One region of the Aquamicrobium terrae genome, then DNA from elsewhere that is predicted to be linked to it. Evidence: riboswitches for the same ligand, from Rfam matches in the RefSeq annotation. Region 1 holds a riboswitch; the other holds the start of a gene.

Region 1 (8,587 bases):
GATGCAGGTCACGGACGGAAATAATTGGTAATCTAATGTGCGGGCGGCACTCCGCCAAAGGGCGCGAATCAAGGTTTACCATGGGTGCATGTTCGGGAAGGAAATGGGTGTGATGGCCGATATGGTGCCAGCATCGCGCATGGGGGAGCGCACGCGGGGCCGTACCCGCCGTTTCCTGCGCGTCGCGGCCATCCTCGTCCTTGCCGCCGCCACCTGTTTCGTCGCCGGCTTCGGCTGGTTCTCCAGCCATGTCAGCCGGCTGAGCCCGCCGGCCGATCCCGAGAAAGCCGATGCCATCATCGTGCTCACCGGCGGCCAGTCGCGCCTCGACGCGGCGATGGAGCTGCTCGAATCGGGCAAGGGCCAGCGGCTGCTGATCAGCGGCGTGCACCCGGCCGCCAGCCGCAAGCAGCTCCAGCTTGCCATGGGCGGCGACAGCAAGCTGTTCACCTGCTGCGTGGACATCGACCGCGCCGCGCTCGACACCATCGGCAATGCCGAGGAAAGCGCCAAATGGGTGCGGGAGCACGCCTATGGCTCCATCATCCTGGTGACCAACAACTACCATATGCCGCGCAGCCTGCTGGAGATGGGCCGCCTGCTGCGCGAAGCGCGGCTGGAGCCCTATCCGGTCGTCAACTCCAAGCTCGACGACGGGAGCTGGCTGACCAAGCCGCAGGCGCTTCGGGTGCTGTTCACCGAATACAACAAATATCTCGTCGCGCTGGCCCGCGGCGTCGTGCCGGTGCGCCTCCAGCATGGCGGGGTGTCGGTGGCGGACGCCTCCGCCGGCGAGTAGGGTCCGCCCACCGGTCCCGGCCGCTCGCGATATCGGCCCGTTTCCATTTTCGCGGCGCATGGTGTAACGAAGGCGCGCTTCACCTTCCGGAATTGCTCTGGTCCCAGGCTCATCTCGCCCATGCTCCATATCCGCTCGCTGGCCTTCAACTTCGTCTTCTATGCCAGCCTGATCTTCCAGATGCTGTTCTGGTCTCCCTATTACTTCCTGTCGCCGCGACACCGGGCGTGGTTCGTGCCGAAGTTCTGGTCGCGCTCCAGCCTGTGGCTGTACGAGAAGATCGCGCATACCCGAAGCGAGATCACCGGCCAGGAGAACCTGCCGGAAGGCTCCTTCATCCTAGCGCCCAAGCACCAGTCGTTCTGGGATGCGATCGCCTTCTTCCCCTTCCTGAAAGACCCGCTCTACATCCTCAAGCGGGAGCTGACCTGGATCCCGTTCTTCGGCTGGTACGTGCTCAAGATGCGCATGATCCCGGTCGATCGCGGCAGCCGCTCGAAGGCGCTGAAGGCGGTGAGCGCGGCCACCAGGGCCGAGATGGCACGCAATCCGCGCCAGCTCATCATCTATCCGGAAGGCACGCGGCGCGCGCCCGGCGACGTGCCGAACTACAAATGGGGCATCGTCGAGCTTTACACCCAGCTCGGCGTGCCGGTGGTGCCGGTCGCCCATGTCGCCGGGCTCTACTGGCCGCGCCGCAAGTTCCTGCGCTTTCCCGGCACCATCAAGGCGCGCTTCCTCGAGCCGATCCCGCCCGGGCTGGACAAGGAGGCGTTCATGAGCCGGCTGATCGCCGAGACCGAGGCGGCGTGCGATGCGCTGCTGATCGAGGCGGCGACGGCGCCGAACCCGCCGCCGATGCCGCCCACCGCCGCGCGGCGGCTGAAGGAACTGGGCGTCAGCGTGCCTTGACCTGCCTTGGCCCTCAGGGGGTGCTGGCCATGTCCAGCCTTCTCATGTCGGCATCGGCAAGCTCCAGCGAGACCGCCCCGATCAGGCTTTCGAGCTGGTCGAGCGAGGTCGCCGAGGCGATCGGCGCGGTGATGCCGGGCCGGGCTATGATCCAAGCCAGCGCCACCTGCGCCGGGGTGGCGCCGTGGCGGGCGGACACCTCGTCGAGGGCGGCGAGGATGCGCAGGCCGCGCTCGTTCAGATAGGCGGCGGCGGAACTGCCGCGCGGACTTTTGCCGAGATCGGCCTTGCTGCGGTACTTGCCCGAGAGGAAGCCCTTGGCCAGCCCGTAATAGCTGATGACGCCGATCTCCTTCGCCATGCACAGGTCGCGCAGCGGGCCCTCGAACTCGCCGCGGTCGTAGAGGTTGTAGCCGGGCTGCAACACCTCGTAGCGGGGCAGGTTGTGATGGTTGGCGGCATCGAGCGCGGCCTTCATCTGGCCGGCGTCGAGGTTGGAGGCGCCGACATGGCGCACCTTGCCCTTCTCGATCAGCCGCCGGTAGGCGCCGAGCGTCTCGGCATGGGTCACGGTCGGGTCCGGCCAGTGCGACAGGTAGAGGTCGATGACGTCGGTCCGGAGCCTTTTCAGCGAAGCGTCCACCGCCTTCTCGATATGGACCGGCGACAGGGAGACGCGGCCCTGGCCGATGTCTGACCCGACCTTGGTGATGATCACCACCTTGTCGCGCTTGCCGCTTTTCTTCAGCCAGTTGCCGATGATGGTCTCCGATTCGCCGCCGGAATTGCCGGGTACCCAGCGCGAATAGACGTCTGCCGTGTCGATGGCGTCGAGGCCGGCATCGACGAAGCGGTCGAGCAATGCGAAGGAGGTTTTCTCATCCGCCGTCCAGCCGAAGACATTGCCGCCGAAAACCAGCGGGGCGATCTCGAGATCGGTGCGGCCGAGCCTGCGCTTGTGCAAATCCTGTCTCCCTTCAAGAACGGCCGGCGGCAGCGGCCGGCGACGGCCCCAAGATAGGGTCGCCCGCCCGATTGCCAAGGACGATCGCTGCCCCGGCAGCCATCAATGGGCGATTCGCCGCTCCACGTCTTCCAGCCAATGGTCGCGTATGCCGAGCGCCTGCAGATGACGCACGGTGTTGGCCACATAGTCCTCGTTGGCGCCCGACTGGCCGGAGGCGCCGCGCACCATGGCGGCGGCCGCCGCCTCGTCCAGCGCCCCGGCATATTGGCGGTGGCGGCGGTCGGCCACATAGGCGACCGCCTCGGCGCGCTCGCCGCCCTCCAGCCAGACCGGCAACGTGCGCTCGATATAGACATTGTTGATCTGCTCGCGCTCGCGCAGATAGGCGATCACGTCATCGCGGGCACCAGTATCCACCCGGAAGGCCATGCCGACGCAGGAGCCGCCCCGGTCGAGCCCGAGCACGAGGCCTGGCCGCTCGGGCGTGCCGCGATGGACGTAGGAGTAGATGCACAGCGCGCGCCGATAGCCGTGGAGGCGGGCCCGGCGGGCCTCGACGAAATCGAAACCCGGCCGCCAGATCAGAGAGCCATAGCCAAAAACCCAAAAATCGCCCATATCGCCAGACCAGAGTGGGGCGCGGCCAAGGTCGCGCCGGGCAGCAGGAAGGGGGTCGTTCCCCCTGGCAACGGGTAGCGAGAGTGGCAGCATGACGTCAAGGGACGAGGCGCAACCGAAAAGGCGGCGGGGGCTGTTGTGGCTGGTGCTGTTCCTGGCCGTGCTGTTCGGGCTCTACAGCGCCGGCTGGTTCTATCTGGCGGACCGCATCCGGGGCGAGGCGCGGCAGACCATCGCCGAACTGGAACGGAAGGGCATCCGTTCCGATTGCACAAGGCTGCGGGTGGAAGGCTATCCGCTGCGGCTCGCCGTTTCCTGCAACAGCCTTGCCTATCAGGACGACGCCAGGGGCATCGCCGCGACCACCGGAGCGCTGGAGGCCAGCACCAGCATCCTGCGGCCGCTGGTGGCCGACGTGACACTGCGCGGCCCGCTGCGCACGCTGGCGCCGGGGCTGGAGCCGCTGTGGCTCGACTGGGACCAGCTCGACATCCGCACCAGGCTGTCCCGATCGGTGCCGGACCAGCTTACCCTGACCGCCGCCGGGTTCTCGGGCCAGACCGACCCGGAGGACAGCGAGCCGGTGCCGCTTTTCAACGTCACCGACCTCGCGCTCGACCTGTGGCCCGACGGGGACGACATCCTCTATCGCGGCAGCTTCGCCGAACTCGACATCACCGCCGACGCCTTGCAGGGCCGCAACGTGCCTTCGCTCGACGGGGCCGGCGAGGCACGGCTGAAGAACGGCGTGGCCTTCCTCCGGTCGAGGCCGCGGAGCCTGCGCGGCCAGGCGCTGGACATCACCAATCTGGAACTGTCGTCGGGCGAGGCGCGCGTCGCCGTGTCCGGGCCGCTTGCCGTGGACGAGGCGGGCCTCATCGACGCCGATCTTTCGATCCGCATCACCAATCCGGAAGCGGTGGCCGAGGTGCTGGCCACGGCCGTGCCGGAGGAGGCGAAGCGAATCCGCCAGGGGTTCACCGCGCTCGCCATGATGGGCAAGCAGCCGACGATGCCGCTCAAGATCGTGCAGGGCAACGCCGTGCTGGGGTTCATTCCGCTGGGCAGGATCAAGCCGCTCGATTGAGCAGGAAAAAGGCCCGGTGTGCAGAGGCATGCCGGGCCTTTTCGCTCATGTCCATGGCTGCCCTCAGGGCTTGGCCGGGTGCTCGATCGCCTGGCGGCCGAAGTCGGGCGCGTCGATTTCCTGGCCGGCCTCGATGATCGAGCGGCGCACGGCCCGGGTGCGGGTGAACAGGTCGAACAGCTTCTCGCCGTCGCCCCAGCGGATCGCCCTTTGCAGCGAGGCGAGGTCTTCGGAGAAGCGCGCCAGCATTTCGAGGATGGCGTCCTTGTTGTGCAGGCACACGTCGCGCCACATGGTCGGATCGGACGCGGCCAGGCGGGTGAAGTCGCGGAAACCGGAGGCGGAATATTTGATGACTTCCGATTTCGTCACCGTCTCCAGATCGTCGGCGGTGCCGACGATGTTGTAGGCGATGATGTGCGGCAGGTGCGAGACGATGGCCAGCGTCATGTCATGATGGTCGGCGTCCATCGTGTCGATGTTGGCGCCGCAGCGCCGCCAGAACTCCGACAGCGTCTGCAGCGCATCCGGGTCGGTGCCGGGCAGCGGCGTGAAGATGCACCAGCGGTTCTGGAACAGGTCGGGAAAGCCGGCGTCGGGGCCGGACTTTTCCGTGCCGGCCAGCGGGTGGCCGGGAATGAAGTGCACGCCTTCAGGCACATGCGGCTGCATCTGGGCGATCACCGAGGACTTGGTGGAGCCGACATCGGTGAGGATGGCGCCCTTCTTCAGTGCCGGCGCGATCTGCTTCGCCACGGACTCGGAAGCCCCGACCGGCACCGAGACGACGATCAGATCGGCATCCTGCACCGCTTGTGCCGCATCGGTGGTGTAGCTGTCGCCGAGGCCGAGTTCCTCGGCCCGCTTCAGCGTCTCAGGGCTGCGGGTGGAAATGGCGATATGGCCGGCGAGCTTCTTTTCCCTTATCGCGCGGGCCAGCGACGAGCCGATGAGGCCGATGCCGACGAGGGCGATCTTCTCAAACATGGGTTCGGACATTTTCTCAACTTTTCAGGAATTCGGTCAGGGCGGCGACGACGCCGCGATTGGCTTCTTCGGTTCCGACTGTCATCCGCAGCGCGTTGGGAAAACCGTAGCCTGCAACGCGCCGCAGGATATAGCCGCGCGCGGTCAGATATTCGTCGGCGGCCGAAGCCGAATGCCTGCCGTTCTCCGGAAAATGAATGAGGATGAAATTGGTGACGCTGGGCGTTACCCTGAGCCCAAGCGCGGTCAGCTCCCTGGTCAGCCAGGGCAACCAGGTCTCGTTGTGGACGACCGAGTGCTCGACATGGGCGCGGTCGCGCACGGCGGCGGTGCCGGCGGCGATCGCCGTCGCGGTCACGTTGAAGGCGTCGCGCACGCGCTCGACGGCGTCGATGATGTGGGTGGGCGCATACATCCAGCCGATGCGCGCGCCGCCCAGGCCATAGGCCTTGGAGAAGGTGCGGGTCATGACCACGTTCTCGGCGCCGGCCACCAGCTCGACGCCGGCCTCGTAGTCGTTGCGGCGCACATATTCGGCATAGGCGGCGTCGAGGATCAGGACGACGTTCTTCGGCAGGCCGGCATGCAGGCGCCGCACCTCGTCGAAGGGGATGTAGGTGCCGGTCGGGTTGCCCGGATTGGCGAGGAACACCATGCGCGTCCTGTCGGTGACCCTGGACAGGATCGCATCGACATCGACGCGCTCGTCGGTCTCGGCGGCGATCACCGGGGTGGCGCCGGCCGCCATGATGGCGATGCGGTAGGCGAGGAAGCCGTATTGCGGGTAGATCGCCTCGTCGCCGGGAGCGAGATAGATGCGCGACAGGAGCGCCAGCGCCTCGTCCGAGCCGTTGAAGCACATGAGGTTGGCCATGTTCAGCCCATGCACCTCGGCGATGGCCTCGCGCAGGCGGGTCGACGATCCGTCAGGGTAGAATTCCAGCCGGCCCGCGACCTCGCGTGCCGCCTCGATGGCCTTCGGCGAAGCGCCGAGCGGGTTTTCGTTGGCGGAGAGCTTGTGCAGCTTCACGCCAGCGGGCGCCGCGCTCTTGCCCGGCACATAAGCCTCGATGTCCAGTATGCCGGCGCGGGGCTGGGGACGAGACTGTTCTTGTGCCGTGGTCATGTTCGAAGATCCGTTGGAAGCCGGGATGTTCCGGCGAGTGTGAGGGAAATACCCGCCGCGACCGGCATTGTCGAGGGCGAAGGCTTGGCACAGAGCATTGACGCGGGCCATGGCCGGTCATAGATAGGAATCCGTTCCGTGGTGATTTGGCCGGTCGGCTTGCAGCCACGTTAAAGAAGTCGCTAAAAAGGCCGAGGCTGACGAGCACGTCGGGACCGGCCGCGATTTCGCCGCCGGTCTTTTTGTTTGGAACCGGCCTTGTCTTGGAGTTTGTGCGATGCCGATCAAGATTCCCGATCAGCTCCCCGCCCGCGAGGTGCTCGTGCGCGAGGGCGTGTCCGTGATGGACGAGCGCACGGCGCTGCGCCAGGATATCCGCCCCTTGCAGATCGGCCTGCTCAACCTGATGCCGAACAAGATCCGCACCGAGACGCAGTTCGCGCGGCTGATGGGCGCCACGCCGCTCCAGGTGGAGCTGACGCTGGTGCGCATCGGCAACCACAGGGCCAAGAACACATCGGAGGAGCACCTGATCTCCTTCTACCAGACCTGGGAGGAGGTGCGGGAGCGCAAGTTCGACGGCTTCATCATCACCGGCGCGCCGATCGAGCTGCTGCCCTTCGAGGAGGTCACCTACTGGAAGGAACTGGAGCGCATCTTCGGCTGGACGACCACCAACGTCCATTCCTCCTTCTTCATCTGCTGGGGGGCGATGGCGGCTGCGTGGCACTTCCACCGCATTCCGAAATACACGCTCGGGAAAAAGGCATTCGGCGTCTACCGGCACCGCAACCATGCGCCGGCATCGCCCTATCTGGCAGGCTTCTCCGACGATTTCGCCATCCCCGTGTCGCGCTGGACGGAGGTGCGCAGCGCCGATATTCCCGCTGGCTCGGGCCTCGACCTGCTGATGGAATCGGATGTGACGGGCCCGTGCCTGCTGGCCGAGCCGACCGGCAACCGGCTCTACATGTTCAACCACATCGAATATGATTCCACCTCGCTCAAGGAAGAGTACGACCGCGACGTCGCCGCCGGCACCGCGATCGAGGTGCCGCATGAATACTATCCGGACAACGATCCGTCGCGGCCGCCGCTCAACCGCTGGCGCTCGCATGCCCATCTCCTGTTCGGCAACTGGCTGAACCAGGTCTACCAGACCACGTCCTTCGACCTGGACAAGGTCGGTCTTCCGAAGGCCGGCTAACCCGGCCTTTTCGGATTCGGGTCGCTGTTGGCGACGAAGCGCATGCCGAGGCTCGGCGCGCCCTGCGGCGACAGGACAGGCACGAAGACGCGGCGCGAGGCGCGCTGCGCCACCGGGATGCCCTGATAGAGGCGCTTTTGCGCCTCCACCGCGATGACGCCGGAGAAGATCGGCCACAACCGGCGGCCGCCGCTTTCGAGCAGGCCGTGCAGGCGCATCATGAAGCGGCGCCGCGAGGGCGGGAAGAACAGCCCGTCCGACCAGGCGGCCGGGGTGAAGTTGGCTTCCCGCAAAAGCTCGCCGAGCTGGCCGCGCGAATAGGGCCGGCCGGTGCCGAAGGGCGTGTGCTCGAAGCGGGCCCACACGCCGCGCCGGTTCGGCACGACGATGACGACGCGCCCGGCCGGCGACAGCACCCGCCAGATCTCGTTCAGCGTCTCGCGCGGGTTTTCCGCATGTTCCAGCGAATGGACCAGAAGCATGCGGTCGACCGAGGAATCCATCAGGGGCAGTTCCTCGTCGAACACCAGCGCCGTGGCGGCCGGGCCGGTTGCGGGCCAGATAACCGCGCCCTGCGTGGCCGGCATGAAGGCGAAGACGCGCTCGGCATCGGCTCCGAAGCGCTCCAGCCAGGGCAGCGCATAGCCCAGCCCCACCAGCCGCTCGTTCGGCACCTGCGCCCAGATCGACGACAGCGCCATGGTGATCGAACGCTCGGTGAGGCGGCCGAGCGGCGAGGCATAGAAGGAGCGCAGGTCGACGATGTCGGAATGCATGGAAAGCCTTTTTCCGGGTTCATCCGGACGGTAGCCGCTGCCGGTGCCGAGTTCAACAAAGCACCGGTCGTGAGGGGTGACAGGGGACCGGGCGCGGCCTATGTCAGG
Region 2 (8,587 bases), 500 kb from region 1:
GTCGCGCCATGCCTATCCGGAGCCCGTCGCGCGGCTGCTGGCCCAGGCCGGCGTGCTCACCGTGCTGCTCGGCACGTCGCTGAAATTCCAGGGCAAGTTCATCCTGCAGACGCGCACCGACGGGCCGGTCGACATGCTGGTGGCCGACTTCAGCACGCCGGATGCGCTGCGCGCCTATGCCCGCTTCGATGCGGACAAGGTGGCCGCGCTCGAAGCCGAGGGCAGGACTGACGACATCGCCCTGCTGGGTTCCGGCGTGCTGGCCCTGACCATAGATCAGGGCGCGCATATGCAGCGCTATCAGGGCATCGTGCAGCTCGACGGCATCTCGCTGGAGGAGGCCGCGCGCGTCTATTTCCGGCAGTCGGAACAGATCCCGACCGACCTCAGGCTCGCCGTCGCCAAGCAGGTCGTGGCCGGCGGCGCCGAGCAGTGGCGGGCCGGCGGCCTGCTGGCGCAGTTCCTGCCGCAGGCGCCCGAGCGCATGCGCATGCCCGACCTCAACGGCGGCGACGGCGACGAGACCGAGCCCAGCCACCATCCGCAGGACGACGCCTGGCAGGAGCTTCTGGCGCTGGTCGGCACCATCGAGCCGGCCGAGCTGATCGATCCGACGGTGGGCGCGGAGCGGCTGCTCTACCGGCTGTTCCACGAACATGGCGTGCGCGTCTTCGACGGCGTCGAGGTCACCGACCGCTGCTCCTGTTCGCAGGCGCGGATCAAGGGCATGCTCGACGGCTTCACCGCCGAGGAGGTGCGCGACAGCATCGAGGACGGGCGCATCCGCGTCGAGTGCCAGTTCTGCTCGAAGGCCTATGAGTTCGACCCGGCCGAGTTCCTGCCGGCCGCAGACTGATCACCAACCCGCCGGCGCGCCACAACGGGCCGGCTTTTTTCTGAAAAAGCCTCAATTGACGGTTCGCCGCTCGCCGGGAAGGTCGAGCGAGAAGGCCGGAATGGCGACGTCGAAGGTCTCGCCCTTGGCGTTGCGCATCGTGTAGCTGCCGACCATGAAGCCGGACGGCGTGGTGAGCGGGCAGCCGGAGGTGTATTCGTAGCTGTCGCCGGGGTCGAGTTCGGGCTGGTCGCCGACCACGCCGGCGCCGCGCACTTCCTCCACATGTCCGGTGCCGTCGGTGATGCGCCAGTAGCGCGACATGAGCTGGACGAACTCGCCCGAGTGGTTCCAAACCGTCACCCGATAGCCCCACACATAGCGGCTTTCCGCCGGATCGGACCGCTCCTCCAGATAGAAGGGCCGGACCCTGACCTCGATGTCACGTGTGGTGGCGCTGTACATGCTTCGCCCTCCCGACAGGAAGAATTGGCCTCCGCCCGCGGCCGGTCAAGCCCCTACCTTGCCGGCCTCGCATCCTGATGCGGCTTTTGGCATGATGGGAGCAGGGAACACGCCGATGACGACAGGACAACAGTTTCGCGACATGGCGCTGTCCTTCGAGGGCGCCGCCGAAGGCAGTCATTTCGATGTCACGGACTTCCGCGTGAAGGGCCGGATATTCGCGACATGGCGCGAAAGCGACGGACGGGCGGTGCTGAAGCTCGCGCCCGACCAGCAAGGGCTGCTCATGGAAACCGCGGCGGACATCTTCTCGCCCGCCGCCGGCGCATGGGGCCGCAAAGGCTGGACCGAGGTGGCGCTCGCCGGCGCCGATGAAGCCACGCTGCGCCACGCCATGACCATGGCCTGGCGTTCCGTCGCACGGAAGGCGGGCCGCTGAAGCCCGCCTCCGGGGCCGGAACAATCAGGCCGTCTTGGCGGCTACGGACAGCGCCTGCTCGATGTCCTCCAGCAGATCGTCGGCGTCCTCGAGGCCGATCGAGAAGCGCAGCGTGCCCGGCCCGATGCCGCTTTCGGCGCGCGCCTCCTCGCTCAGGTTCTTGTGCGTGGTGGTCGCCGGATGGGTGATCAGGCTCTTGGCGTCGCCCAGATTGTTGGAGATCAGCACGATGTCGAGCGCGTTCTGGAAGGCGAATGCCGCCTTCTTGCCGCCCTTGATATCGAGGCAGATCAGCGTCGAGCCGCCCGACATCTGCCGTGCGATGATGTCGGCCTGCGGATGGTCGGGACGGCCCGGATAGACGACCCGCTCGACATGGGGGTTCTGCGCCAGGAAATCGGCGATGCGGGCGGCAGAGCGCATCTGCTGGTCGACGCGCACCGGCAGCGTCTCCAGCCCCTTCAGCAGCGCCCAGGCATTGAAGGGCGACATCGAGGGCCCGGTGTGGCGGAAATAGTCGTGCAGGTTCTCGTCGATCCAGTCCTTGTCGGACAGGATGATGCCGCCGAGGCAGCGGCCCTGTCCGTCGATATGCTTGGTCGCCGAATAGACGACGACATGGGCGCCGAGATCCAGCGGCCGCTGCAACAGCGGCGAGGCGAAGACGTTGTCGACCACCAGGCGCGCACCGATGGAATTGGCCAGTCCCGCGACGGCGGCGATGTCGATGACCTCGAGCGTCGGATTGGTCGGGCTTTCGAGGAAGAACAGCTTGGTGTTGGGGCGCACTGCCTGTTCCCAGTTGGCGATGTCGGTGCCGTCGACCAGCGTGGATTCGATGCCGTAGCGCGGCGCCAGGACATCGATGATCCAGCGACACGAGCCGAACAGGGCGCGCGCCGCCACGATATGGTCGCCGGCCTTCAGGCTGCACAGGATGGCGCCGGCCACGGCGGCCATCCCCGAGGCGGTGGCGCGGGCGTCCTCCGCGCCTTCCAGCGCGCACATGCGCTTCTCGAACATGTCGACGGTGGGGTTGGCGTAGCGCGAATAGATGAAGCCGGGCACCTCGCCCTTGAAGCGGGCCTCGGCCGACTCGGCCGTCTCGTAGACATAGCCTTGCGTGAGGAAGATCGCCTCCGACATCTCGCCGAACTGGGACCTGAGCGTTGCACCGTGCACCAGCGTGGTGCGGGGTCTCCAATTGCGTGTCTTGTCTGATGTCATGGCTCTCTTCCAACAACAAAAAAACCGGTCGCGAAAGTCGCAACCGGTACAGACGGCCTTGAGGCCAGACGGTCCTTTAGCGACTTGTTTAACGTGGCTGCAAGCCGACCGGCCAAATCACCACGGGATAAGCCTCCTTTAAACCCCGCTCCGTCTTGCGTCAATCGGCCGTATGTTTAAGACATTCGCGATTGTGGCCCGATCATCGGCCGGGAGCGTACCCTTGCGTCAGACAGGCATTCTACCCGATCAGGACATCGCCGCGCTGTTCGAAAGCGGCGCGCTGGCCGCGCCGCGCGCGCTCGACGCCGACCAGGTCCAGCCGGCCAGCCTCGACCTGCGGCTCGGCGAAAAGGCGTTGCGGGTGCGCGCCTCCTTCCTGCCCGGTCCCGGCCACAGCGTGGCGGAGAAGCTCGACCGGCTGCAACTGCACGAGATCGACCTCACGCAGGGCGCGGTGCTGGAGACAGGCTGCGTCTACATCGTGCCGCTTCTGGAGACATTGGCGCTGCCGGCCGGCGTCTCGGCCTCGGCCAATCCGAAAAGCTCCACCGGGCGGCTCGACATCTTCACGCGGGTGATGACCGACCACGGCGCCGAATTCGACAAGATCGCCGCCGGCTATCACGGCCCGCTCTATCTGGAAGTCAGCCCGCGCACCTTCCCCATCATCGCCCGGACCGGCTCGCGGCTGTCGCAGATCCGCTTCCGCACCGGCAATGCGCTGCTGTCCGAAGATGAACTCAGCGCGCTTCATCGCAGCGAGACGCTGGTCGCCACCGAGCCGCCCGACATTTCGGGTGGCGGCATCGCCCTGTCGATCGACCTCGAGGGCGACGCCGGCGGGCTGATTGGCTACCGCGCCAAGCACCACACCGGCCTGATCGACGTGGACCGCCGCGCCGCGCACGACGTGCTCGACTTCTGGGAGCCGCTCTACAATCGCGGCGCCGCCGAACTGGTGCTGGACCCGGACGAGTTCTACATCCTGGTAAGCCGCGAGGCGGTGCATGTGCCGCCGCTGCATGCTGCCGAGATGACGCCCTTCGACCCGCTGGTGGGCGAATTCCGGGTGCACTATGCCGGCTTCTTCGATCCGGGCTTCGGCCATTCGGCCGCCGGCGGCACCGGCAGCCGCGCCGTGCTGGAGGTGCGCAGCCACGAGGTGCCCTTCATCCTCGACCACGGCCAGATCGTCGGCCGGCTGGTCTATGAGCACATGCTCAAGCGCCCCAAGGCGCTCTACGGCACCGATCTCGGCTCCAACTACCAGGCGCAGGGCCTGAAACTGTCCAAGCATTTCCGCAGCGCTTCCTGACGCAAGGTCAGCGCCCGCACTGCTTTCACCCTAAAGCTTTCGGCTTGTATCGGGCCGATGGCTGTGCTTGGCTGCCCTCCAGGCCAAAGGGGGCCTGTGATTTTTGGGAAGAGGTTCACTATGCGAATTTCCGGATGGCTCGCGGGCGTCGCCACGGCAGCCGTGGTCGCCCTTGCTGCCGGGCAGGCAGCGGCACAGGAAGGGGGCAAGCTCAAGATCGGCACCGAAGGTGCCTATCCTCCCTTCAACACGCTGACCGCCGACGGCAAGCTCGAAGGCTTCGACGTCGACATCGCCAAGGCGCTGTGCGACCAGATGAAGGTGGAATGCGAATTCGTCGTGCAGGACTGGGACGGCATCATCCCCGCCCTGCAGGCCGGCAAGTTCGACGCCATCGTCGCCTCCATGTCGATCACCGACGAACGCAAGGAGCAGGTCGACTTCACCAACAAATACTATGTGACGCCGCTGGCCGTGGCCGCCGTCAAGGACAGCGACCTCAAGGGCACCACGCCCGAAGACCTCGCCGGCAAGACGGTCGGCGCGCAGGCGGCGACCACGCAGGCGATCTACGCCCAGGACCACTACGCCAAGGCCGGCGCCGACGTAAAACTCTATCCGACCCAGGAAGAGGCGGTGCAGGACCTCATCAACGGTCGCCTCGATGCCGTCGTCTCCGACAAGTTCGTGATGGTCGACTGGCTGAAGAACTCGGCCGATGCCGATTGCTGCAAGATGATCGGCGACGTCGAGGGAACCGAGCTGGAAACCGGCATCGCCATCCGCAAGGGCGAGAACGAGCTGCGCGAGAAGCTCAACGCAGCCATCGACGCCATCGTTGCCGACGGCACCTACAAGAAGGTCCAGGACAAGTATTTCGACTTCGACATCTATTGATATCGAAGCCTGTCTCTGGGACCGCACGCAAAAGGCCGCGGTGAAAACTGCGGCCTTTTTGCCACTCTCCCCCTCTTTGTCCGGCCGGCGCAAATCTCTCCTTCCTATTTTTTCGGGTCCGACCTATAGGATTTGTTGACTTTCAAAGTCATGTTTTTAACGCCCGCTCGGCCATCGTGCAGAGCGGTCGAGCAGGAGAACTGCCGGACGGGCCTTCCCGCCTGTGCGGCGAATGTCAAACGCCGATGCACATGATCGAACACTGAACCGCAACGGCTTTTCTGCCGGCACCGTCTCCCCTCCACTTCAGCCAGTCGACCGACCAGCCGCATGGGAACTCTCCCTGTGGGGCGGATCGCGCCTGTCGGACATCTAAAGTGAGGGACTATCGAAATGCATTTCCGCCCGACATCTCGAACGGTAACAGCCTTGGGCCTGCTGCTATCGCTTTCTGTTTTTCCGGCGCTGGCCCAGACGGCGAACTCGGCGGCCGAAGACGAGGAAGAAACAGCCAGCCAACAGGCATCCGGCGATATCGTCCTCAACCAAATCACGGTGCTGTCGGCAAAGGAGCAGCTCAAACAGGCACCCGGTGTCTCCAACATATCCGCCGAGGACATCGCCAAGACACCGCCCACCAACGACATATCCGAGATCGTGCGCAAGATGCCCGGCATCAACCTGACCGGCAACTCAGCGACCGGCGTTCGCGGCAACAATCGCCAGATCGACATCCGCGGCATGGGGCCGGAGAACACGCTGATCCTCATCGACGGCAAGCCGGTTCTGTCGCGCAACGCCGTGCGCTACAGCATGAACGGCGAACGCGACACGCGCGGCGATTCCAACTGGGTGCCGGCAGAAGCCATCGAGCGCATCGAGGTCATTCGCGGACCGGCGGCGGCGCGCTACGGGTCGGGCGCCTCAGGCGGCGTGATCAACATCATCACCAAGCGTCCCGACAAGGCGACCTACAGCGTCAACACCTATTTCAACGTCCCCGAGCATTCGGACGAAGGCGGCAGCAGGCGCGCCAACCTTCTGGCATCCGGCCCGATCAACGATTTTCTGTCCTACCGCTTCTTTGCCGGCATCGGCGAGCAGGAGCCGGACAAGCTCAGCATCAACGGCGGGGAAACAGACGGGGTCACGGCGCCGGCCGGCCGCGAGGGCGTCGTCAACAAGGACCTGAAGGGCCTGCTGTCCTGGGAGGTCAACGAGTCCCACCGGCTCGACTTCGAGGCGAACTGGAGCCGGCAGAGCAACCAGTATGCGGGTGATACGCAATATGGCGGCACCGGCAGCGACATCCTCAAGGAGATCGCGCGCAACGGTGACGAAACCAACCGCATGACCCGCTCGGCGCTCGCCGCCACCCACTACGGCCAGTATGATTTCGGCACGTCGGAAAGCTCCATCCAGTGGGAGCATACCGTCAACAAGCGCCTCAACGAGGGCCTTGCCGGCGGCGGCGAAGGCACCATCTCCACCGGCGGGGACGGCCCGACCTGGGGCACGGCGACGCTCGACAACATCTACGCCAAGAGCGAGTTCAACATCCCGGTTTCGCTCCACTTCGACCAGAAGCTGACGCTCGGCGTCGACTATCGCGGCGAGCTGATGGACGATCCCATTTCGATCCGGCAGACGATCGGCGACGGCATCGATTTCGGCATTCCAAACAACCCGGAAGACCGTGACCCGAAATCCTCGGCTCACATGTTCGGCATCTATGCCGAAGACAACATCATGATCTCCGACGACTTCATCCTGACGCCGGGACTGCGGGTGGACTACCACGACAAGTTCGGCTTGAACTGGAGCCCGAGCCTGAATGCGTCCTACAATTTCACACCCGAGATCACGCTGAAGGCCGGCATCGCGCGGGCCTTCAAGGCGCCCAACCTCTTCCAGCTCAACCCGAACTATGTCTATACGAGCCGCGGCTTCGGATGCCGGGCACCCTATTTCGGGATGTCATGCTACATCATCGGCAACCCCGATCTCGACGCGGAAGTCAGCGTCAACAAGGAAATCGGCATCAATTACACCGACGATGCCGGCTGGAACGCCGGAATCACCTATTTCCACAACGACTACAAGAACAAGATCATCACCGGCTATGAGCCGATCTGGTTCCAGTTCCCCGACCGTCCCACGGAAGGCACCCGTCTCTACCGCTGGGAGAATGGCGGCCCGGCAATCATTTCCGGTCTGGAGGCAAACCTCGCCGTTCCGGTTTTCGACAAGCTGACATGGACGACGAACGCCACCAGGATGATCGAGTCCAAGGACTCCAACGGACAGCCCCTGTCTCTGGTGCCCGAGTACACCATCAACACGGCGCTGAATTACCAGGCGACCGAGGACCTCGGCTTCACCGTGTCGGCCACGCATTACGGCAGGATCAAGCCGCTCACCTGGAACTCCACCAGCGGTGAACCGCGTGAAGGGGATGAGCTGAACGCCCGCAAGGCCTACACCGTCGTCAACGCCAGCCTCGACTTCCGGCTGAACGAAAATCTCAAGCTCGCCGCCGGCGTGAACAACATCTTCGACGAGAGGCTGTTCCGAACCGGCGACGGGGCCAACACGTTCAACGAACCCGGCAGGGCCTACTTCCTCTCGCTCTCGGGCGCGTTCTGAGCGGAGGCTGCCGCCTCCCCTATCGACACGGGCATCCGCGCATGGCGCGGATGCCTTCCCGGCTCTCCATCCCTTGCCGCGGCCGATGCATGAAGGCCGGGGAACCCATTGCGGTCAGGCTGCGTTCATGTTTGTTGTGCAATGTGGGGCCGGCTTTCAGACAAGGAGAAGGACCAGATGAACATCCTCAAATTTGCCGCCATGGGCGCCGTAGCCCTGACGATCGGTCTTGCCGGCTGCTCGCAGACGCCCCAGCAGCAACGCGCCACCACGGGTGCGGCACTGGGTGGTGCCGGTGGCGCGCTGGTCGGCCAGGCCATCGGCCGCGACACCAAGAGCACGCTGATCGGCGCCGGCGCCGGCGCGCTGCTCGGAGCCGTTGTGGCCACCTCGGGCGGCCCGCAGCCGGGCGACCGCCAGATGTGTCGCTATCGCGCGCCGGACGGCCGCGTCTATGTCGCGGAATGCGACGAGCGCTACTATCGCGGCCAATACTAAGCCGCAGGACCAAGGGGCCGCGGGCATACTGGCGAACGCCACCCGCAGCTCCGGCCCGCATTCCTGCAACGCCAGACGATTCCGTCTGGCGGAAAAATGCTCGACGCAGGGAAAACCGCGCGGATGACTTGGAGCGGGTAGCGGGAATCGAACCCGCGCGTTCAGCTTGGGAAGCTGACAGGCTACCATTACATCATACCCGCGCCGCGCTTCGTTAGCATGCGCGGGCTGCCCGCCGCAACGGGCAAAGTACAGCGATTTT

The links. Region 1 has a riboswitch for S-adenosylmethionine ahead of ACVCNR_RS09005 (homoserine O-succinyltransferase). Riboswitches for the same ligand answer to the same signal wherever they lie in the genome.
Region 2: another riboswitch for S-adenosylmethionine. It lies ahead of ACVCNR_RS11385 (O-succinylhomoserine sulfhydrylase); the one in region 1 lies ahead of ACVCNR_RS09005 (homoserine O-succinyltransferase).

What each region holds. Positions count from the first base shown of each region.
Region 1 covers NZ_JBRKLZ010000001.1:1,783,066-1,791,652, reverse strand. The annotation lists gene ACVCNR_RS09045 (cell division protein FtsX) at 1-2, shown strand, start outside; gene ACVCNR_RS09040 (YdcF family protein) at 122-799, shown strand; gene ACVCNR_RS09035 (lysophospholipid acyltransferase family protein) at 920-1,711, shown strand; gene ACVCNR_RS09030 (aldo/keto reductase) at 1,725-2,675, opposite strand; gene ACVCNR_RS09025 (gamma-glutamylcyclotransferase) at 2,778-3,296, opposite strand; gene ACVCNR_RS09020 (DUF2125 domain-containing protein) at 3,388-4,383, shown strand; gene ACVCNR_RS09015 (prephenate/arogenate dehydrogenase family protein) at 4,447-5,382, opposite strand; gene ACVCNR_RS09010 (pyridoxal phosphate-dependent aminotransferase) at 5,387-6,496, opposite strand; SAM riboswitch at 6,625-6,703, shown strand; gene ACVCNR_RS09005 (homoserine O-succinyltransferase) at 6,774-7,703, shown strand; gene ACVCNR_RS09000 (class I SAM-dependent methyltransferase) at 7,700-8,479, opposite strand.
Region 2 covers NZ_JBRKLZ010000001.1:2,284,787-2,293,373, reverse strand. The annotation lists gene ACVCNR_RS11400 (Hsp33 family molecular chaperone) at 1-856, shown strand, start outside; gene apaG (Co2+/Mg2+ efflux facilitator ApaG/CorD) at 908-1,300, opposite strand; gene ACVCNR_RS11390 (MmcQ/YjbR family DNA-binding protein) at 1,416-1,739, shown strand; gene ACVCNR_RS11385 (O-succinylhomoserine sulfhydrylase) at 1,764-2,966, opposite strand; SAM riboswitch at 3,023-3,100, opposite strand; gene ACVCNR_RS11380 (2'-deoxycytidine 5'-triphosphate deaminase) at 3,190-4,284, shown strand; gene ACVCNR_RS11375 (ABC transporter substrate-binding protein) at 4,405-5,181, shown strand; gene ACVCNR_RS11370 (FepA family TonB-dependent siderophore receptor) at 5,611-7,827, shown strand; gene ACVCNR_RS11365 (YMGG-like glycine zipper-containing protein) at 8,005-8,325, shown strand; tRNA gene ACVCNR_RS11360 (tRNA-Gly) at 8,455-8,528, opposite strand.